4 regions of the Kitasatospora sp. NPDC091207 genome follow, and region 2 is predicted to be linked to each of the others. Evidence: riboswitches for the same ligand, from Rfam matches in the RefSeq annotation. Region 2 holds a riboswitch; each other region holds the start of a gene.
The links. Region 2 has a riboswitch for cyclic di-AMP ahead of ACIQTO_RS26085 (M23 family metallopeptidase). Riboswitches for the same ligand answer to the same signal wherever they lie in the genome.
Positions count from the first base shown of each region.

Region 1: another riboswitch for cyclic di-AMP. It lies ahead of ACIQTO_RS12875 (peptidoglycan DD-metalloendopeptidase family protein); the one in region 2 lies ahead of ACIQTO_RS26085 (M23 family metallopeptidase).
Region 3: another riboswitch for cyclic di-AMP. It lies ahead of ACIQTO_RS06670 (NlpC/P60 family protein); the one in region 2 lies ahead of ACIQTO_RS26085 (M23 family metallopeptidase).
Region 4: another riboswitch for cyclic di-AMP. It lies ahead of ACIQTO_RS30525 (transglycosylase family protein); the one in region 2 lies ahead of ACIQTO_RS26085 (M23 family metallopeptidase).

Region 1 covers NZ_JBIVVS010000005.1:295,597-299,877, forward strand. The annotation lists gene ACIQTO_RS12870 (DUF2470 domain-containing protein) at 1-380, shown strand, start outside; gene ACIQTO_RS12875 (peptidoglycan DD-metalloendopeptidase family protein) at 851-1,894, opposite strand; cyclic di-AMP (ydaO/yuaA leader) riboswitch at 1,899-2,059, opposite strand; gene ACIQTO_RS12880 (MFS transporter) at 2,373-3,914, shown strand; gene purB (adenylosuccinate lyase) at 3,922-4,281, opposite strand, start outside.
Region 2 covers NZ_JBIVVS010000018.1:24,590-28,870, reverse strand. The annotation lists gene ACIQTO_RS26100 (TetR/AcrR family transcriptional regulator) at 1-507, opposite strand, end outside; gene ACIQTO_RS26095 (alpha/beta fold hydrolase) at 542-1,417, opposite strand; gene ACIQTO_RS26090 (YiaA/YiaB family inner membrane protein) at 1,501-1,791, opposite strand; cyclic di-AMP (ydaO/yuaA leader) riboswitch at 2,037-2,195, shown strand; gene ACIQTO_RS26085 (M23 family metallopeptidase) at 2,208-3,065, shown strand; gene ACIQTO_RS26080 (hypothetical protein) at 3,120-4,112, opposite strand; gene ACIQTO_RS26075 (GNAT family N-acetyltransferase) at 4,155-4,281, shown strand, end outside.
Region 3 covers NZ_JBIVVS010000002.1:447,713-451,993, reverse strand. The annotation lists gene ACIQTO_RS06680 (NYN domain-containing protein) at 1-478, shown strand, start outside; gene ACIQTO_RS06675 (NlpC/P60 family protein) at 691-1,734, shown strand; cyclic di-AMP (ydaO/yuaA leader) riboswitch at 2,062-2,216, shown strand; gene ACIQTO_RS06670 (NlpC/P60 family protein) at 2,227-3,390, shown strand; gene ACIQTO_RS06665 (NlpC/P60 family protein) at 3,615-4,281, shown strand, end outside.
Region 4 covers NZ_JBIVVS010000024.1:115,321-119,601, forward strand. The annotation lists gene ACIQTO_RS30525 (transglycosylase family protein) at 1-1,283, opposite strand, end outside; cyclic di-AMP (ydaO/yuaA leader) riboswitch at 1,270-1,430, opposite strand; gene ACIQTO_RS30530 (hypothetical protein) at 1,823-3,982, shown strand; gene ACIQTO_RS30535 (hypothetical protein) at 4,097-4,281, opposite strand, start outside.

The DNA.
Region 1 (4,281 bases), on a different contig from region 2:
TGCGACTGGACGTCGCGCACGCCGTCCTCTCCACCCCGTACGGCACCACCGCCCTCACCGGTGCCGACCTGTCCCTCGCCGCGCCCGACCCGCTCGCCCGCTTCGAGGCCGCGATGCTCACCCACCTCGCCGACGACCACCCGGACGCCCTCGACCTGCTCACCCGGCTGCTGGACCCGGAGCTGCTCGCCGGACGCCCCGACGTCCGCCCGCTCGCCCTCGACCGGCACGGCCTGGTGCTCCGCCTGGACCACCCGTACGGCCACCGCGACGTCCGCCTGGTCTTCCCCGAACCGGCCCGCGACGCGGACGAGTTCGGCCACCGCGTGCACCAGCTGCTGACCGCCGCGCACGGCGACCTGCCCGCCCACCGGTCCTGACCGAACACCGGACGGATCGACACCGGACGGAGCGACACCGAACGCCCCACCCGGTACCCACCGACCACAGGGTGACGGCCCGTCCGATTCCGGGCGGGCCGACCGCATTCCGGGCGGGCCAACCGCATTTCCGGCGGTCCGGTCACATTCCGTCCGATCCCATCCGGCCTCCGGCCCGGACAGCCGTCCGCTGACCCCGAAAAGCCCTGGAGGGCCAACGCGGCCGCCCCAAGAAAACCCATCGCGACAGGGGGGGTGAACGGACATCAGAACCGGCACCCGATATCCGGTGGCGGAAACGCGCAATGGCCGGCCCGGCTCACGAAGGAAATTCGTGAGCCGGGCCGGCCTGGGCGTGTCCCGCGCCCATGATCCACTGATGGTGCGGCGATCACCCGGTCGAGCGGTCACCCGACATGACCATCCCGGGAGGTCGTTCGCCCCGCACCCAGCGGTGGTCCGACCTCAGGTCAGATGGAGACGCCGTGCGCCCGCAGGTAGGCGATCGGGTCGATGTCCGAGCCGTACTCCGAGCCGGTGCGGACCTCGAAGTGCAGGTGCGGGCCGGTCACGTTGCCGGTCGCGCCGGAGAGGCCGATCTGCTGGCCGGCGGTGACGGTCTGACCGATCTTCACGCCGATCGAGGACAGGTGCGCGTACTGGGCGTACTTCCCGTCGGCGAGCTTGATCTCGACCTCGTTGCCGTAGGCGCCGCCGTTGCCGGCCTTGACCACGGTGCCGGCCGCGATGGCGCGCAGCGGGGTGCCGGTGGAGGCGACGAAGTCGGCACCGGTGTGGTGGCCGGAGGACCACATCGAGCCGGCCACGCCGTAGGCGGTGCCGAGCTTCGGGTTGGCGACGGGGGCGACGTAGCCGGAGGTGGCGGCCACGGCGGCCGGGGCCTGGGTGGCGGCCGGCGCGGCCGGCTTCGCGGCGGGGGCGGCCGGCTTGGTGGCCGGGGCCTGCGCGGGCTTGGCGGCCTGGACCGGCTTCGGCGCGGCGGCCTTGGCGGCCGGCTGCACCGAGTCCTGCGAGGCCTGCGGCTTGGCGGCGGGGGCGGCGGGCTTGGCGGCGGGGGCGGCCGGGGCCGCGGCGGCCTTGGCGCCGAGCGCGAGCTGCTGACCCGGGAAGATGAGGTTCGGGTTGGCGCCGACGACCGAGCGGTTGTGGTCGTACAGCGCCTGCCAGCCGCCCTCGACCTGCTTGGCGTCGGCGATCTTCGACAGGGTGTCCCCGCCGGCGACCTTGTAGGTCTCCTCGGCCGGAGCGGCGGCGGGCTTGGCGGCCTCGGCGGCGGCCGGAGCGGCGGCCTGGGCAGCGGCGGCCGGCGTGGCGTCGACGCTGGTGGCGCCGGTCCAGGTGCTGGTCTGCGCGGGCTTCGCGGCCGGGGCGGTGTGGGCCTGGGCGCTGATGGTGGTCACCAGCGGAAGGGCGAAGGCGGCGCCGGTCACGGCGGTGGCGATGCCGATGCGGGCGGCGCGGGGCAGGGCGATACGACGAGCCTGTGCGGGCATGGGGAACTGTCCTCTCCGACGCCTGCGAGGTGAGCTGTCGGGTTCGGGCTGGAGTTGCCCGGCCGCATAGCGCGGCTTCACCCCAAGCCGGACCGTGAATTCCGGTCCGGCGACTTACCTTTGGGTCCCCCGCTCCTGCCGTACAGAGTTCGGTTCGTACCACCGGGCAGCGGCAGGACTAGGCGTTCCACCCGGTGGCCACCCGGGCCAATGCCGGGCGGTCGCTGAACTAAAGCCCATCCACCCGGGTGAAGCAATGTCGATCTCTTGAATCGACAACCAATGCCGGAAAGATCGTGACACTCCGAATGATCGGCTGCACAGTATGTGCACAATCGATTCACCGCGTGCCACTGATCCGCGACGCTCCGCCGATTTCGATGTCCGTCCGCATGCGATCACCTACGGAAAGCCATCTGCCGACACACCCCCGGTGAGCCTTGTCACGTCGTCTCCCGGGGCGCACGATCGGGCGGTGATGACCCCCTCCGAGGCCGGCACCCTGCGCCTGGGCACCGCGCAGGGCCGCTGGGTCCTCCTGGCGACGGTGCTCGGCTCCAGCATGGCGATGCTCGACGGCACCGTGGTGAACGTCGCCCTGCCCCGGATCGGCACCGATCTCGGCGCCCCGCTCGCCGCCCTGCAGTGGACGCTCAACGCCTATCTGCTCACCCTGGCCGGCCTCATCCTGCTCGGCGGCGCCCTCGGCGACCGCTACGGACGGCGCCGCGTCTTCCTGATCGGTGTGCTCTGGTTCGCCGCCGCCTCGGCGGCGTGCGCCGCGGCGCCCACCATCGAGGTGCTGATCGCCGCCCGCGCGGTGCAGGGCATCGGCGGGGCACTGCTCACCCCCGGCTCACTGGCGATGCTCCAGGCCGTCTTCCACCCGGACGACCGGTCGGCGGCGGTCGGCCTCTGGTCCGGTCTGGGCGGGGTGTCCGCCGCGATCGGCCCGTTCCTCGGCGGCTGGCTGGTGGACGGCCCCGGCTGGCGGTGGATCTTCCTGCTGAACGTCCCGCTCGCCGTCCTGGTGATCGCGGTGGCTTCCCGGCACGTCCCGGAGAGCCGGGACGAGAGCGCGACCGGCCGGTTCGACGCCCTCGGCGCGGCACTGGCCGCGCTGGCCCTGGGCTCGGTCACCTATGCCCTGACGGCCGCGGGCGGCGGGCTCTCGCCGGAGGTCTGGCTGGCCGGCGCGGCGGGGCTGCTGCTGGGCACGGCCTTCGTCGTGGTCGAGCGCCGTGTCCCGGAGCCGATGCTGCCACTCGGCCTCTTCTCCTCCCGGCTGTTCACCGCGGTGAACCTGGTCACCCTCTGCGTCTACGCGGCCTTCAGCGGCGTGTTCTTCCTGCTGGTCGTGCAGTTGCAGATCGTCTCCGGGTTCTCCCCGCTGGTCTCCGGGCTGGCCCTGGTGCCGATCACCGTCCTGATGCTCGCGCTGTCCGCCCGGGCCGGCCGGCTCGGCAAGCGGATCGGCCCGCGACTGCCGCTCACCGTGGGGCCGCTGATCTGCGCGACGGGCGTGCTGCTCATGCTGCGGATCGGCCCGGACGCCTCGTACTGGACGGACGTGCTGCCGGCCGTCACCGTGATGGGCTGCGGGATGGTCCTACTGGTGGCGCCGCTGACCGCGACGGTGCTGGCGGCGGTGGAGGTCCGGCACGCCGGGATCGCCAGCGGCGTCAACAACGCCGCCGCCCGCGCGGCCGGTCTGCTCGCGGTGGCGGCCCTGCCCGCGCTGGCCGGGCTCAGCGGCGACGCGTACCAGGTGCCCGCCTCGGTGGACTCCGCCTTCCGGATCGCCATGCTGATCTGCGCCGGGCTGCTGGCCACCGGCGGAGTGACGGCCTTCACGACGGTCCGGGGCAACGTGCTGGCTCCCGAGGACCACCCGGTCGCCGAGCCGGACTGCCGCTACACCTGCGGCACCAACGGCCCGCCGCTCGATCCGGGCCATGTCGGCGCCGACCACGGCGAAGGCCCCGCCACCGGATCGGCGGCGGGGCCCACGAAGGCCTGACGAGTCGTCAGAGAATGTCACCCGGGGCGTACTTGGCGGCCTCCGGGTAGGCGGCCGCGACGGCCTCCACCTGGCGGACCACCTCGGCGACCTGGGCACCGGCCGCACCGGTGAAGGAGAGCCGGTCGGCCAGCAGCGCGTCCAGCGCGGCCCGGTCCAGCGGCATCCGCTCATCGGCGGCCAGCCGGTCCAGCAGCGCGTTCTCCCGCGCGCCGGCACGCATCGCCAGCGCCGAGGCGACGGCGTGCTCCTTGATGACCTCGTGCCCGGTCTCCCGGCCGACGCCCGCGCGCACGGCGCCCATCAGCACCTTGGTGGTGGCCAGGAACGGCAGGTAGCGGTCCAGCTCGGCCTCGATCACGGCGGG
Region 2 (4,281 bases):
GGAGAGGTTCTCGGCGAGCTGGAAGCCGCCCCCGATCGACAGGGAGGCGAAGCCGTGCGCCACCGACCGGACGGTCCGGGCGGCGTGGACGGCCTCGGAGCCGTCCAGACCGTAGCCGCGGAGCACCGCGATGATCACCCCGACCAGCCGGCCGGCCGCCCTGGTCAGGTCGTCGTCCGGCTGCGGGGCCTGCGGCAGCGCGTTGTACCGGTGCGGGTGCTCGGTGGCGTACCCGTGGTAGGCGCGCAGCACGGCGGCGACGGCGTCGTCCCCGCCGCGTCCGAGGGCGGCCTCGGCGAGCCGGTCGGCCAGCTCCTCGGTGACCCGGACGGCGATCAGCCGCCGCAGTTCGGCGAGTCCGCCGCTGACGTGCTTGTACAGCGAGGGGGTGGCCACCCCGGCGCGGCCGGCGACGGCGGCCAGGGTGAGGGCCTCGGACCCCTGCTCGTCGAGGAGGGCGAGGGCGTGGTCGACGACCTGTTCGGGGGTCAGTCCGACTCTGGGCATGGTGCGGTCTCCGTGCGGGCAGAAGGGGCGGGGATCAGGCCAGTTCGGCGAGGAACGGCAGCAGGGCGTCGGCGGTGGCCCGCGGGTGGTCGGCCATCGGGTAGTGCCCGGCGCCCTCGATCATCACCTTGCGGGCCTTCAGCGCGGCGGCCTGCCGGTCGGCGACCAGCTCCGGCCGGGGGAAGTCGGGGTCCTTGCTGCCCATCACGACCAGCGCCGGGCAGGTCACGGCGGCGGTCCAGCCGGTCGGCGCGGAGTCACCGCGGACGTAGCCCCGGGTGGCCTTCTTGCGGCCCGGCGTGCGCATCGCGGCGACCAGCCCGTCCACATAGGCGTCGAAGTCGGCCGGCTTGGCGGTCGGGTAGGCCATCCTGCGGTGGTAGAGGCCCCAGAACGCGGGCGAGTGCACCAGCAGCGCGCCCATCACGCCGAACATCGCGCGCTGCAGCGTGCTGGGCGGCACGTTCTCGACGAAGGCGTCCAGCAGGACGATCCCGGCGACCCGCTCGGGCGCGTCCCCGGCCACCCGGACGGCGGTCGCGCCGGTGTAGGAGTTGCCGACCAGCGCGGCGCGACCGATGCCGAGGTGGTCCAGCAGGGCGAGCACGTCGGTGGCGATCGCGGCCGGCGAGTAGTCGTCCCAGTCGATCGAGGACTCGCCGAAGCCGCGCAGGTCCAGGGTGATCACCCGGTGGCCCGCGGCCACCAGCAGCGGGCGCAGGTGCCGGTACGCGGCCCGGCTGTCGAGCATCCCCGGGAGCAGGACGACGGGGGCGCCGTCGCCCCGCACCGTGTCGTCGAAGGCCAGCCGGCCGCCGGGGACGTCGAGGTACTGGGTACTGGGGGTGAAGGTGCCGGGCATGGGGGCCTCCTCGGTCCGCCGGGACATCGGCTGAGTGCAGATAGCCATAAAGCTAAGGCTAATAGCCTTAGCCGTCAAGCGGGCCCGTCGCGGTCCACCGCCGGGCTCCCGGCGCGCCCCGGTGTCGCGGCTCAGACCCCCTCCACCTTGAACGGGTCGTGCTCGGCGAGCAGCTTCTCCAGCCGGGCCTGGTCCACCCGGGTGACGATCTCGTTGGTCTCCTGCCGGTCCCGGACCACCTTGGCCAGGGTGAAGGCGGAGGTGACGGTGTAGAGCAGCCCGACCGCGAGGAAGGCGCGGGTCCAGCCGCCGACCGGCAGGTAGGCGATCCCGACGGCGAGGGCGCCGCCGGAGAGGGCGAAGGAGAGGACGGCCTGGATGTAGTACGCGGCCGTGGTACGTGACTGCATCGGTGCGTTCATGGCGTCAGGATGGCGGCGCCGGTCCGGGCCGCACATGAGTAGAAGTACTCAGATAGGGGGTCGTTCGTTGACGTCCAATCACGTTCGGTAGTGTCAGTTGTCGGTAATCCGCCCAAATCGCCCATCGGGTCGCGTAGTGTCCGAGTCGTATCCGGCTCTCCCGAACGGACGGCTTGGAATCAGAGGCTCCTAGGATTAACGTTTGATAACGCAGCGCGGTCCGCAACGCCGTACCCAGACGGCACCGTGCGCCGTCGCCTAATCCCGCCGGCCGGCCTCCGGGCAGGCCAGGGAGCCGGGGAACCACGTTCCTTGGGGTGAATCGGCCGGGCCCAGGCCCAGCCGTAGGAGACCTTCCTGCTCCGAACCCGTCAGCTAACCCGGTAGGCGCGAAGGAAGGAAAGGAGCGCGCCTCCGTGGCGTCGTCGCACTCTCCGGCACACCTGCCCGGCTCCCCCGCCGGCACCCAGCTGCTCGACCACCCCTGGCCGCCCGCCCATCCGGGCGAGTTCGGCGGGCCCGCCGACGGCGGCCCGCAGGCCGCCGAGGCCAACCGGCACCGGATGCCCCGTCAGAGCCGCGGCACCGCTCCGCTGCTCGGCGTCACCGCCGTCGCCGCCACCCTCGGCGCGACCGGGTTCGCCTCCGCCACCCCGGCCGCCGCCCCCGCCGTCGAGGCCCCGGACGAGACGCCGGTCGCGCTCTCCGCGGACCCGGGCCTGGCGCTCGCCGCCCGGATCCAGCTGCAGGCCGACAGCCAGCGCACCGCCGCCGAGGAAGGTGCCCGCCTCCAGGCCGCCAAGGAGGCCGAGGCCAAGCGCGCCGCCCAGCAGCAGGAGGCCAAGCTCGCCGCCGAGGCGGCCGAGAAGGCCAAGCTCGCCGCCATCAACCTGCCGGTGCGCGACTACGACCTCTCCGCCCACTACGGCCAGAGCGCCTCCTACTGGGCCCACCTGCACACCGGCCTGGACTTCGCCGCCGACACCGGCACCCCGGTGTACGCGGTCGGCCAGGGCACCATCACCTCGGCCGGCTGGGCCGGGTCGTACGGCTACCGGATCGTCGAGACGCTGCCCGACGGCACCGAGATCTGGTACTGCCACCTCTCCTCGATCATCAAGGGCTCCGGCAAGGTCGTCCCGGGCCAGCAGCTCGGCAAGGTCGGCGCGACCGGCAACGTGACCGGCCCGCACCTGCACCTGGAGGTCCGCCCCGGCGGCGGCGCCCCGGTCGACCCGGAGACCTGGTTCGAGCAGCGCGGCATCACCCCCTGACAGCACGCCACGGTGCCCCGGTCGTCACCACGACGGCCGGGGCACCGTCGCGTCTCAGGCCCCGGGGGCGTCCCGGTCCTCGGCCTCCCCGGCTCCGTCGGTCACCTCGGCTCCGTCGGCCGCTTCGGCTTCCCCGGTCTCGAAACCCTCGTCGGCTTCCTCGTCGGCTTCCTCGGGGGCTTCGGAGAGCTGCGCCACGTACGCGTCGATCTCCTCCTGGCCCGGCTCCGGAGCCAGCTCCGGGAACTCCTCCACCAGCAGCCGGGGCAGCCCCGGCACCGTCCACTCGCCGGCCAGGTCCAGCGCCGCCTCCACGGCGGCCTCCTCGAACGCCCCGAAGTCCCCGGCCAGCTCGTCGGGCATCGGCCGGCCCAGCGCGGTCAGCTCCGCCAGGTTGCGGTAGCTGCGCCGCATCAACCCCTGTTCCAGGAGCCGGCGGGCACCGTCGGTGGCCATCCCGACGCTGATCGCCCGGGCGTCGCCCCAGCCCCCGTCGTCCACCGCGTCCAGCTCGCCGGCCTCCTCCAACGCCTCGCACGCGGCGAGCCGGTCCTCCGGCGCCAGCTCCCGGAACGCCGTCAGCCAGCCCCGGACCGCCTCCGGGTCGGTGAGGTCCACGCCGTCCGCGCGCAGCAGCAGCGTGTACAGCCGGGGCCAGGTGACCAGATCGGCCCGGCGCAGCAGCCCGGCGGCCACCTCACCCTGCCACTCGGCCTCCGCGTGCAGCCGCTCCTGCCGCTTGGCGTTCAGCCGCTTCGCGGCCCGCTGGTGGTCGATCAGCAGCCGCACCGCCGCGCCGTACGCCAGCGGGTCCTCCTCCGGTGCGGGCTGGACGTACAGGTAGAGCCGCTCGTACAGCAGCTGCTCCACGGCGTCCGAGGTCAGCTCCGGCCAGCCGTCGCGCATCCTGCCCTCGCCCAGCTCCAGCAGCGCCAGCACGGCCCGCACCGGCGCCTCGGCCACCGGCGGGCGGTCCTGCGTCCGCGCCCAGGCGAGCAGTTCGGCGGCTTTGGTGCGCGGGGCGAGCCGCAGGTCTTCTTCTTCCATGTCACGTAAGGTAACCGGAAAGCCCGGGTAGGGTCGGCAGGCATGGTCCCCGTCCGACTCACCGGCCCCCGCCTGGCCATCCGCGAGTTCCACCACAGCCCCGGTGACATCGACGCCCTGTACGCGGTGTTCGGCGATCCGGAGGCCACCCGCCATCTCCCGTTCGAGC
Region 3 (4,281 bases), on a different contig from region 2:
GGAGGCGGTGGTGCCGGGTTCGGCCTCGCCGCACGACGTGGCGCGGCGCGGGCTGGCCGAGGACGATCCGGCGCTGCTCGACCAGTTGCTGGCGATCCCGCAGGTCCATCTGGTGGTGGACGGCTACAACGTGACCAAGACCGGCTATCCGGCGCTGCCGCTGGAGCAGCAGCGGATCCGCCTGCTGGGCGGGCTGGCGATGCTGGCCCAGCGCACGCAGGCGGAGGTCACCTGTGTGTTCGACGGGCAGGACCTCGACGTGCCGGTGATCATGGCGCCGCCGCGCGGGGTCCGGGTGCGGTTCAGCCGGACCGGTGAGACGGCGGACGAGCTGATCCGCCGGCTGGTGCGGGCCGAGCCGCAGGGGCGGCCGGTGGTGGTGGTCTCCGCCGACCGGGAGGTCGCGGAGGGCGTGCGGAAGGCCGGTGCGCGCCCCGTGGCTTCCGTGCTGCTGCTGAACCGGTTGGCCCGGCCCTGACCTCGACCGGGCGCTGGCCAGGCCGGAGTGACGCCTGGTCAGCGCCCGGTTTGCGGGGTTGTGAGGATCCGGTGAAGTCATGGCCGCGGGCGGAGGTTCACGCCATTGGGGGAGTGGCGCAAAGCGTGGATCTTCACTAGGGTCTGGCGTCAAACCTATTTTCCGGATTCTCACCCAATCGGGTGAGTCCGTTGGAAGAAGGAGCCGGTCCCTTGGCCACCCACCGCCGTCCCAAGCAGCCGAGCCGCGCGCGGGTCTCCGTGCTCACCGCTGCCGCGGCGACCGCGGTCGCCCTCTCCGCCCAGGTCGCCGCGCACGCCGCGCCGAGTCCGTCCCCCAAGAAGGAGGACGTGAAGGCGCAGATCGACCAGCTGCAGGAGGAGGCCGAGCAGGCCACCGAGAAGTACAACGGCGCCAAGGAGCGGGCCGACCAGCTGCGCAAGCAGTCGGACCAGCTCCAGGACCAGGTGGCCCGCGGCCAGGACCAGATGACCCAGCTCCAGGCCGGGCTGGCCGAGGTGGCGGGTGCGCAGTACCGCACCGGCGGCATCGACCCGTCCGTCCAGCTGATGCTCTCCTCCGACCCGTCCGGCTACCTGGACAAGGCGTCCAGCGTCCAGCAGGCCAGTTCCAGCCAGGCCGACGCGCTCAAGGGCCTGCAGGACCAGCAGCGCCGGCTGGACCAGCAGAAGGCGGAGGCGGCCGCGATCCTGGCCTCCCTGGACAACACCACCAAGGACCTGAACCAGTCCAAGGCGGAGGTCAACAAGAAGCTCAAGGAGGCTCAGGACCTCCTGAACTCGCTGAGCGCGGCGGACCGGGCGGCGCTGAAGGCCGCCCAGCAGCAGGCGGACCGGGCCTCGCGCGGCAGCGAGCGGGCCGATCTGGGCAGCCTGCCGCAGGCCAGCGGCATGGCCGGGTCGGCCGTGTCCAACGCGATGAGCAAGCAGGGCTCGCCGTACCAGTGGAGTTCCGTCGGGCCGAACACCTTCGACTGCTCGGGCCTGATGGTCTGGTCGTACGCCAAGGCCGGTGTCACGCTGCCGCGCACCTCGCAGGCGCAGGCCAACTACGGCTCCCGGGTCCCCTCGCTCGCCGAGGCCCAGCCGGGCGACCTCATCATCTACCGCGACGACCGCAGCCACGTCGGGATGTACATCGGCAACGGCATGGTGGTGCACGCGCCGCACACCGGTGACGTCGTGAAGGTGATGAAGGCCGACGCGATGAAGATCAACACCATTCGCCGGGTCTGACGGACCGGCACGACACGCCCACGGGCCGGGACACGGCCCTGTGATCCACGCCACCTCCTGATCGGGGGTGGCGTCGGCATTCACGGCGGCATGGTGACAAACGATCAGCTCCGTGTGGGCTGGTGATCACACTCGGTCATATTCACAAGTGAACTTGGATATTCTTCCGGCATTTTTCTGACAAGGATTTGAACGGATCACGGTTCTGTTACTAGGGTCGTGCCTCGAACCACCGCACAGTCGATCACCCAGCCAGGGTGGCGGCGGGGGTTTACCGCCGAGTTCGTGAAGCAGCGGGGCAGGTCGTCTGCCCGACGGGGAGCCCAGTAGTCGGGGGTGCTGTGGAGCGGAGCCGGGGAACCATGTTCCTCCGGGGTGAATCGGCGCCAGGTCGACCGCGAGAGCGGCCGGTGAGGCGTCGTAGGGCACGCTTCCGGCCCGAACCCGTCAGCTCACCCGGTAGGCGGACGTAGGAAGAAGGAGTCCGCCTTCGTGGCGTCCCATCGTCGTCCCAAGCCCGCCGGCCGCGCCCGGGTCTCGATCCTGACCGGTGTCGCCGCTGCGGCGGTCGCCCTCTCCGCGCAGTCCGGCGCCCACGCCGACCCGACGCCGACCAAGGACCAGGTCAAGGAGCAGGTCGACCAGCTCAACGAGCAGGCCGAGCAGGCCACCGAGAAGCTCAACGGTGCCCAGGCCAAGCAGCAGGAGCTGCAGAAGCAGGTCGGTGAGCTGCAGGACAAGGTGGCCCGCCAGCAGGCCTCGGTGACCGAGGCCCAGGGTGGCCTCGCCGAGATCGCCGGCGAGCAGTACCGCAACGGCGGCATATCGCCGACCGTCCAGCTGATGCTCTCGTCCAGCCCGGACAGCTTCCTCACCCAGGCCGGTGCGATCAACCAGGCCGGCAGCACCCAGTCCAATGTCCTGAAGGACCTTCAGGAGCAGCAGCGCAGGCTCGACCAGGACCGCAACGAGGCCCAGGGCAAGCTCGCCGAGCTCGAGGCCACCACCCAGCAGCTGAAGGCCTCCAAGGAGGAGGTCCAGGGCAAGCTGGCCAAGGCCCAGGACCTGCTCAACACGCTGACCGAGCAGGAGCGCCAGGCGCTGCGCGCGGCCGAGGAGAAGGCCGCCGCCGAGGCGAAGGTCAAGGCGGACGCCGCCAAGGCCGAGGCCAAGGCCAAGGCGGACGCCGACCGGGCCTCCCGCGACAACAGCCGGGACAACCTGGCCGGCTCGTCCTCGGCGGCCGCCAAGCCCGCCGCCGCCTCGTCCGCCGCCGCCGCGCCGTCCGCGCCCGCGGCTAATGGCTCGCGCGCCGCCGCCGCGATCGCCGCGGCCGAGAGCAAGCTGGGCGCGCCGTACGTCTACGGCGCCTCCGGCCCGGGCTCGTTCGACTGCTCCGGCCTCACCAGCTGGGCCTACGCCCAGGCCGACGTGTCGCTGCCGCGCACCTCGCAGGCCCAGGCCACGGTCGGCACCAACGTCGGCACCAACATCGCCAACGCCCAGCCCGGTGACCTGATCATCTACCGCGCGGACCGCAGCCACGTCGCCATCTACGTCGGTGGCGGCCAGGTCATCCACGCGCCGAAGCCCGGTGCGAACGTCCGGTACGAGACCGCCAGCATGCTGCCGATCTCGGCCATCGTGCGCGTCTGATCCGACGTCCGCCGCCGCAGGCCCGGTCTCCCCTCGCGGGAGGCCGGGCCTGCGGCTTTTGCGGCGGACCGGTCTGGTGTCCGATTGCGGGTCAAATATTCGGGTTGGGAGGGGTTTGGACTCGCTCGCCCGGACTCGCTAACGTCTGCCACCGGACTTCCGCTTGAGAGCCGCCCGCTCCGGTGCGGCGGCGGGGCCCGGCCCAGGATCGGAGCCACCGTCGTATGGCCCTGCACCGCCGTTCCCCCCTGCCGGGTGCGCTCGCCCGCGCGCTGGTGCTGACCGCCGCGGCCACCACCGCGCTGGGGGTGGCGACGGGCGGTGCCGCCCAGGCCGCCCCGGGCGCGCCGGACGGGCCGTCGAACCGCAAGGACGTCAAGGCGCAGGTGGAGCAGCTGTACGACGAGGCCGAGCAGGCCTCGGAGAAGTACAACGCGGCACTGGACGCCCAGCAGCGGCTCCAGTACGAGACCGGCACCCTCCAGCAGCAGGTCGCCGTCGCCCAGGACGACCTCAACCAGCTGCGCGGCGACCTCGCCACCGTGGCCGGCGCCGAGTACCGGGGCGGCGGGATGGCGCAGACCGTCCAGCTGATGCTCTCCACCGACCCGGAGGGCTATCTCTCCAAGGCCCGGACCCTGGAGCAGGCCGCCGAGCGGCAGAACGAGACGCTGCACGAGGTGGTGGCCCGTCAGCGCCGGCTCGACCAGCGCCGGGCCGAGACCTCCATGAAGCTCTCCGAGCTGGAGCAGACCCGCCGCGCCCTCGCCGAGAGCAAGCAGCAGATCCAGCAGCGGCTGGCCAAGGCGCAGCGGCTGCTCAACAGCCTGGGGGCCGGTGAGCGGGCCCGGCTGGTGGCCCAGGACGCCCGGGAGGCCGAGCAGCGGGCCA
Region 4 (4,281 bases), on a different contig from region 2:
ACGGTCTGGGTCCGCACGCCCGAGCTCGGGTTGGCGGCCTCGACGTACGTGCCGTCGCCGATGTAGATCGCGACGTGGTAGACGCCCGAGTCCTGGCCGTTGTTGGACCAGAACAGCAGGTCGCCCGGCTTGAGGGCGTCCAGCGAGACGTGGGTGCTGGCGGCGGCCTGGTCGGCGGCGACCCGCGGGACGGAGATGCCCGCGGCGCGCAGCGCGGCCTGGGTCAGGCCCGAGCAGTCCCAGCCGCCGTTGCCGGTGCCCCCGTAGACGTAGGCCTGGCCGACCTTCGACTGGGCGAAGGAGACCGCGGCGGCCATGCTGCCGGTGGCGGCCTGGGCCGGGGCCTCGGCCGGCGCCTGGGCGGCCGGTGCCTTGGCCCCGGTCTGCGCGGCCGGCTCGACGGCGGTCGTGGTGGAGCCGGCGGCCTGGCCGGTCTTGCCCGTGGAGCGGTCGAACCAGTCGAAGCCCTGGCCGGATCCGTCGGAGGCCTGCGCCTTGGCACGGTCGCCCAGGCTCAGGTGCTGGCCCGGGTAGATGACGTGCGGGCCGGCGGTGAGGGAGCCGCGGTTGAGGTCGTACAGCCGCTCCCAGCCGCCCTGGATGTTGTTCTTGTCGGCGATCGAGGAGAGCCAGTCGCCCGCGACCACGGTGTAGTCGTCGGCCTTGGTCCCGGCGTCCTGACCGGCGGCCTGGCGGTGGTACTGCTGCCAGTTCTGACCGCCCTGCGACTGCTGGGCGGAGTCGCCGGCGGCCGGGGCCGGGGTGGCCTTCGGGGCGGCCGCGGGCGCGGCCGGCTTGGCGGCGGGGGCCTGGGTCTGCGCCGGGGCCGGGGTGGCCTTCGGGGCGGCCGGCTTGGTGGCGGTGGCGGTGTCGACGGCGGCCGGGGTGCCGCCCTTGGTGAGACCGGCCTGGACGGAGCAGACCGGCCAGGCGCCGGGGCCCTGCGAGGCGAGCACCTTCTCGGCGATCGCGATCTGCTGGTCCTTGGTGGCGAGGTCGGCGCGGGCGGCGTAGGCCGTGCCGCCGAACGCCGCCCAGGTGCTGCTGGTGAACTGGAGGCCGCCGTAGAAGCCGTTGCCGGTGTTGATGCTCCAGTTGCCGGTGCTCTCGCACTGGGCGACCTTGTCCCAGGTGGCGACCGAGGCGGCGGAGGCGGTGCCGGAGGTGAGGCAGGGGACGGTGAGGCCGATGCCGACGACGCCGAGGGTGGCGATCGCGCGGCGGGTGCGGCCGGACAGTCGGGTGCCGTTGGTGGGCAGCATGAAGACGTGGTCCTCTCCCACGCCTGCGAGGTGAGCTGTCGGATTCGGGCTGGAGTTGCCCGGCCGCGCTGTGGACGCGGCTTCACCCCTAGCCCTGAACCGGTTCGCGGACCGGTCCCGGGCGACTTACCTGTGGTTCCCCCGCTCCTGCCGTGGTGCGTTCTGCGCTGCCAGCGCACCCGACGGCAGGACTCGGCGTTGCGGGTGGGCTGGGTCCGTGTGGCCACGAACGGGGAGCACGTTAAGCAGACTTAAGTTCAAACCGCAAACATGTGTGACGCTCGTCACGGTTTGTGAAACGGGTGGTGAATGGCTGTCCACCATGATCAGAAATGACCGATTTCGGGCAACGCCCGTCGGAGTCACGGCAACTGCCTATGCTTCAGGACGTCAGGACCGACGCGGCCGTCCGGGGGGAGGGCTACGCAACGATGGCCATGGACGAGGACCCGCGGGCCGGTCGGCCGGCCACGCGGGCACGTGGAGCGCACCGCCGGGCAAAACACCGCAGAGCGGACATCCCACCCATAGAGCCCCGAACTCCCGTACGTCGTCGGACGATGCTGCGCTGGCTCGCCGTCGGCACGGTGTTCGCGGCGGTCGGCGGCGAGGAGGCGCTGCGGCGCTCCCTGGACGGCGGCGCCGAGCCCGTGGCCGCCGTCCAGGGCCCCGCCCCGGCCCCGGCGGCGGACGGCCCGCCCGCCGGGCACCTGCACGACGCTCCGTCGCCTCCCTCGCCCCCGGGGACGCCCGGTGCGGGCCCCGACGCCGCGTCGGCGGGCACCCCCGGGGGCACCGTCACGTCCGGGCCGCCCGCCGCCGCACCCGGCCCCGCGCCCACGCCCGACCAGGGCGGCCGCCGCTGGTCCGATCCGGCCGGCTGGGGCGGCCGGGCGCCCGGCCCGCAGAGCGCCGTCCGGATCACCGACCGGGTGCTGCTCGACACCGACGCCACTGTCGGGTCGCTGCTGGTGGAGTCCGGAGGCGCGCTCACCTTCGCCGCCGACCGCAGCCTCACCCTGGCCGCGGCCGGCAACGTCGAGATCCGCGGCACCCTCGCGCTCGCCCCCGACGGCGCCGCCGTGCACACCGTGCGGTTCCCCGCCGTCGACGAGCGGCGGTTCCGGGGTGACGGCATGAAGGTGGTCGACACCGACGTCGGCCTCTGGGTCACCGGCGCCGGGTACCTGCGGCTGGACGGCGCCGCCAAGACCGCCTGGGTGCGCGCGGACCGGGCCCTCGCCGCCGGCGACACCACCGTCAGCCTGGCCGCGCCGCCCACCGGTTGGCTGCCCGGCGACGAACTGGCCGTCACCCCGACCGGCCCGCCGGACGAGGACGGCTTCTCGGCCCGCTACGACCTGGCCGTCGTCCGGTCCGTCAGCGGATCCACCGTCACCCTGGAGGCGCCGCTCAAGCACCCGCACCCCCGGGTGGGCGCCGGAGGAGACGTCACGGTCGGCGCCGAGGTACTCAACCTGACCCGCAGCGTGCGGGTCGAGGGGACCGCCGGGGGGCGCGCCCACGTCCACCTCACCAGCAGCCGCCGGGCCGACCTGCGGCACGCGGCGCTGCGCTGGGTCGGCCCGCGCGCCGACACCGAGGAGTCCTGGAAGGGCGCGGACGGCAGCGTGCCGGTCACCGCCCCGGTGCTCGGCCGCTACGGGCTGCACTTCCACATGCTCGGCGACACCACCCGGGGCACCGTCGTCGAGGGCGTCGTGGTCCGTGACGCGGGGAGCCACGCCTTCGTCCCGCACGCCAGCCACGGCATCACCTTCCGCGGCTGCATCAGCCACGACACCTGGGAGGACGCCTACTGGTGGGACGGCCCGCCGGACACGCGTACCCCGCAGCAGCCGTCCGACGACATCGTCTACGACTCCTGCGTCGCCTCCCGCACGCTGCTGGAGCCCAACCCGCGCGCCTACCGGCTGGCCGGCTTCAACCTCGGTGCCGGCACCGGCGGCAAGGCACTGGACTGCGTGGCGGTCGGCGTCCAGGGGGCCGACGGCGCCTCCGGCTTCGAGTGGCCGGAGAACAGTGAGGGGGTCTGGACCTTCGAGCGCTGCCTGGCCCACAACAACCTGCGGAACGGCATCTTCGTCTGGCTGAACGCCCGGCAGCACCACGTGGTCACCGAGTTCGCGGCCTACCACAACGGCGGGTGGGGCATCGAGCACGGCGCGTACCTCAACGACTTCGACTACACCGCGAGCGTGCTGTACGGCAACGGCGCCGGGGGAGTGGCGCTGCACGCGCTCGGGCGGGACCGGGGGACGCTCTTCGACGGGCTGCTGATCGACGCCGCCGGGCAGAGTGACTTCGGCGTCTCCACCGCCCGGCACGAACTCGCCGGGGTGACCGTCACCTTCAGCCGCAGCCGGATCACCGGCCACCGCAGGGCCGGGATCGCGTTCCGCGCCACCCCCGACGGCACACCGGACGACATCCTCGTGCTGGACTGCGAGTTCGGCGGCAACGAGCTCTGGATCGATCCGGAGTCCGCGCCGCCCGCGAACATCCTGCTGCGCCGGGCGGGGCAGAGCGAGGTGCTCCAGGTGCGCAAGGCGGACGGCGGGGGCGCCGGGCAGCCGCGGTGGAACGCGACCGGTGTGCCGGTGGCGACGTTCGCCGCGCAGTCCCGGCCGGTGCAGCTGCCGGCGCTGCGGCTGAGGGACGCCGCGGTGGCCACCGGCCGGGTGGGCGGGCGTCCCTGAGGCGGGCGCTCCCCGGCGGGCGGGGGCCTTTCCGGGCGGCGTCCCACCCGGAAAGGCCGACACGTCGAGGGCCCGGAGCGGGTGCGCTCCGGGCCCTTCGGCGTTCGCGGTCCGCTACTCGGCGGGGGCCTCCCCGGCCTCCCGGGCGGCGGCCTGCTCGGCGTACACCTCGGGTGCGACGGCCGGCAGCACCGCCAGGTAGGTGGAGGCGATCAGCTGGCCCACCGTCGGGTAGGCGCCGAGCGGCGCGGCGCTCGGGCAGCCGGTCTCCTCGGCGGCGGTGGCGAGCAGCTCGGAGT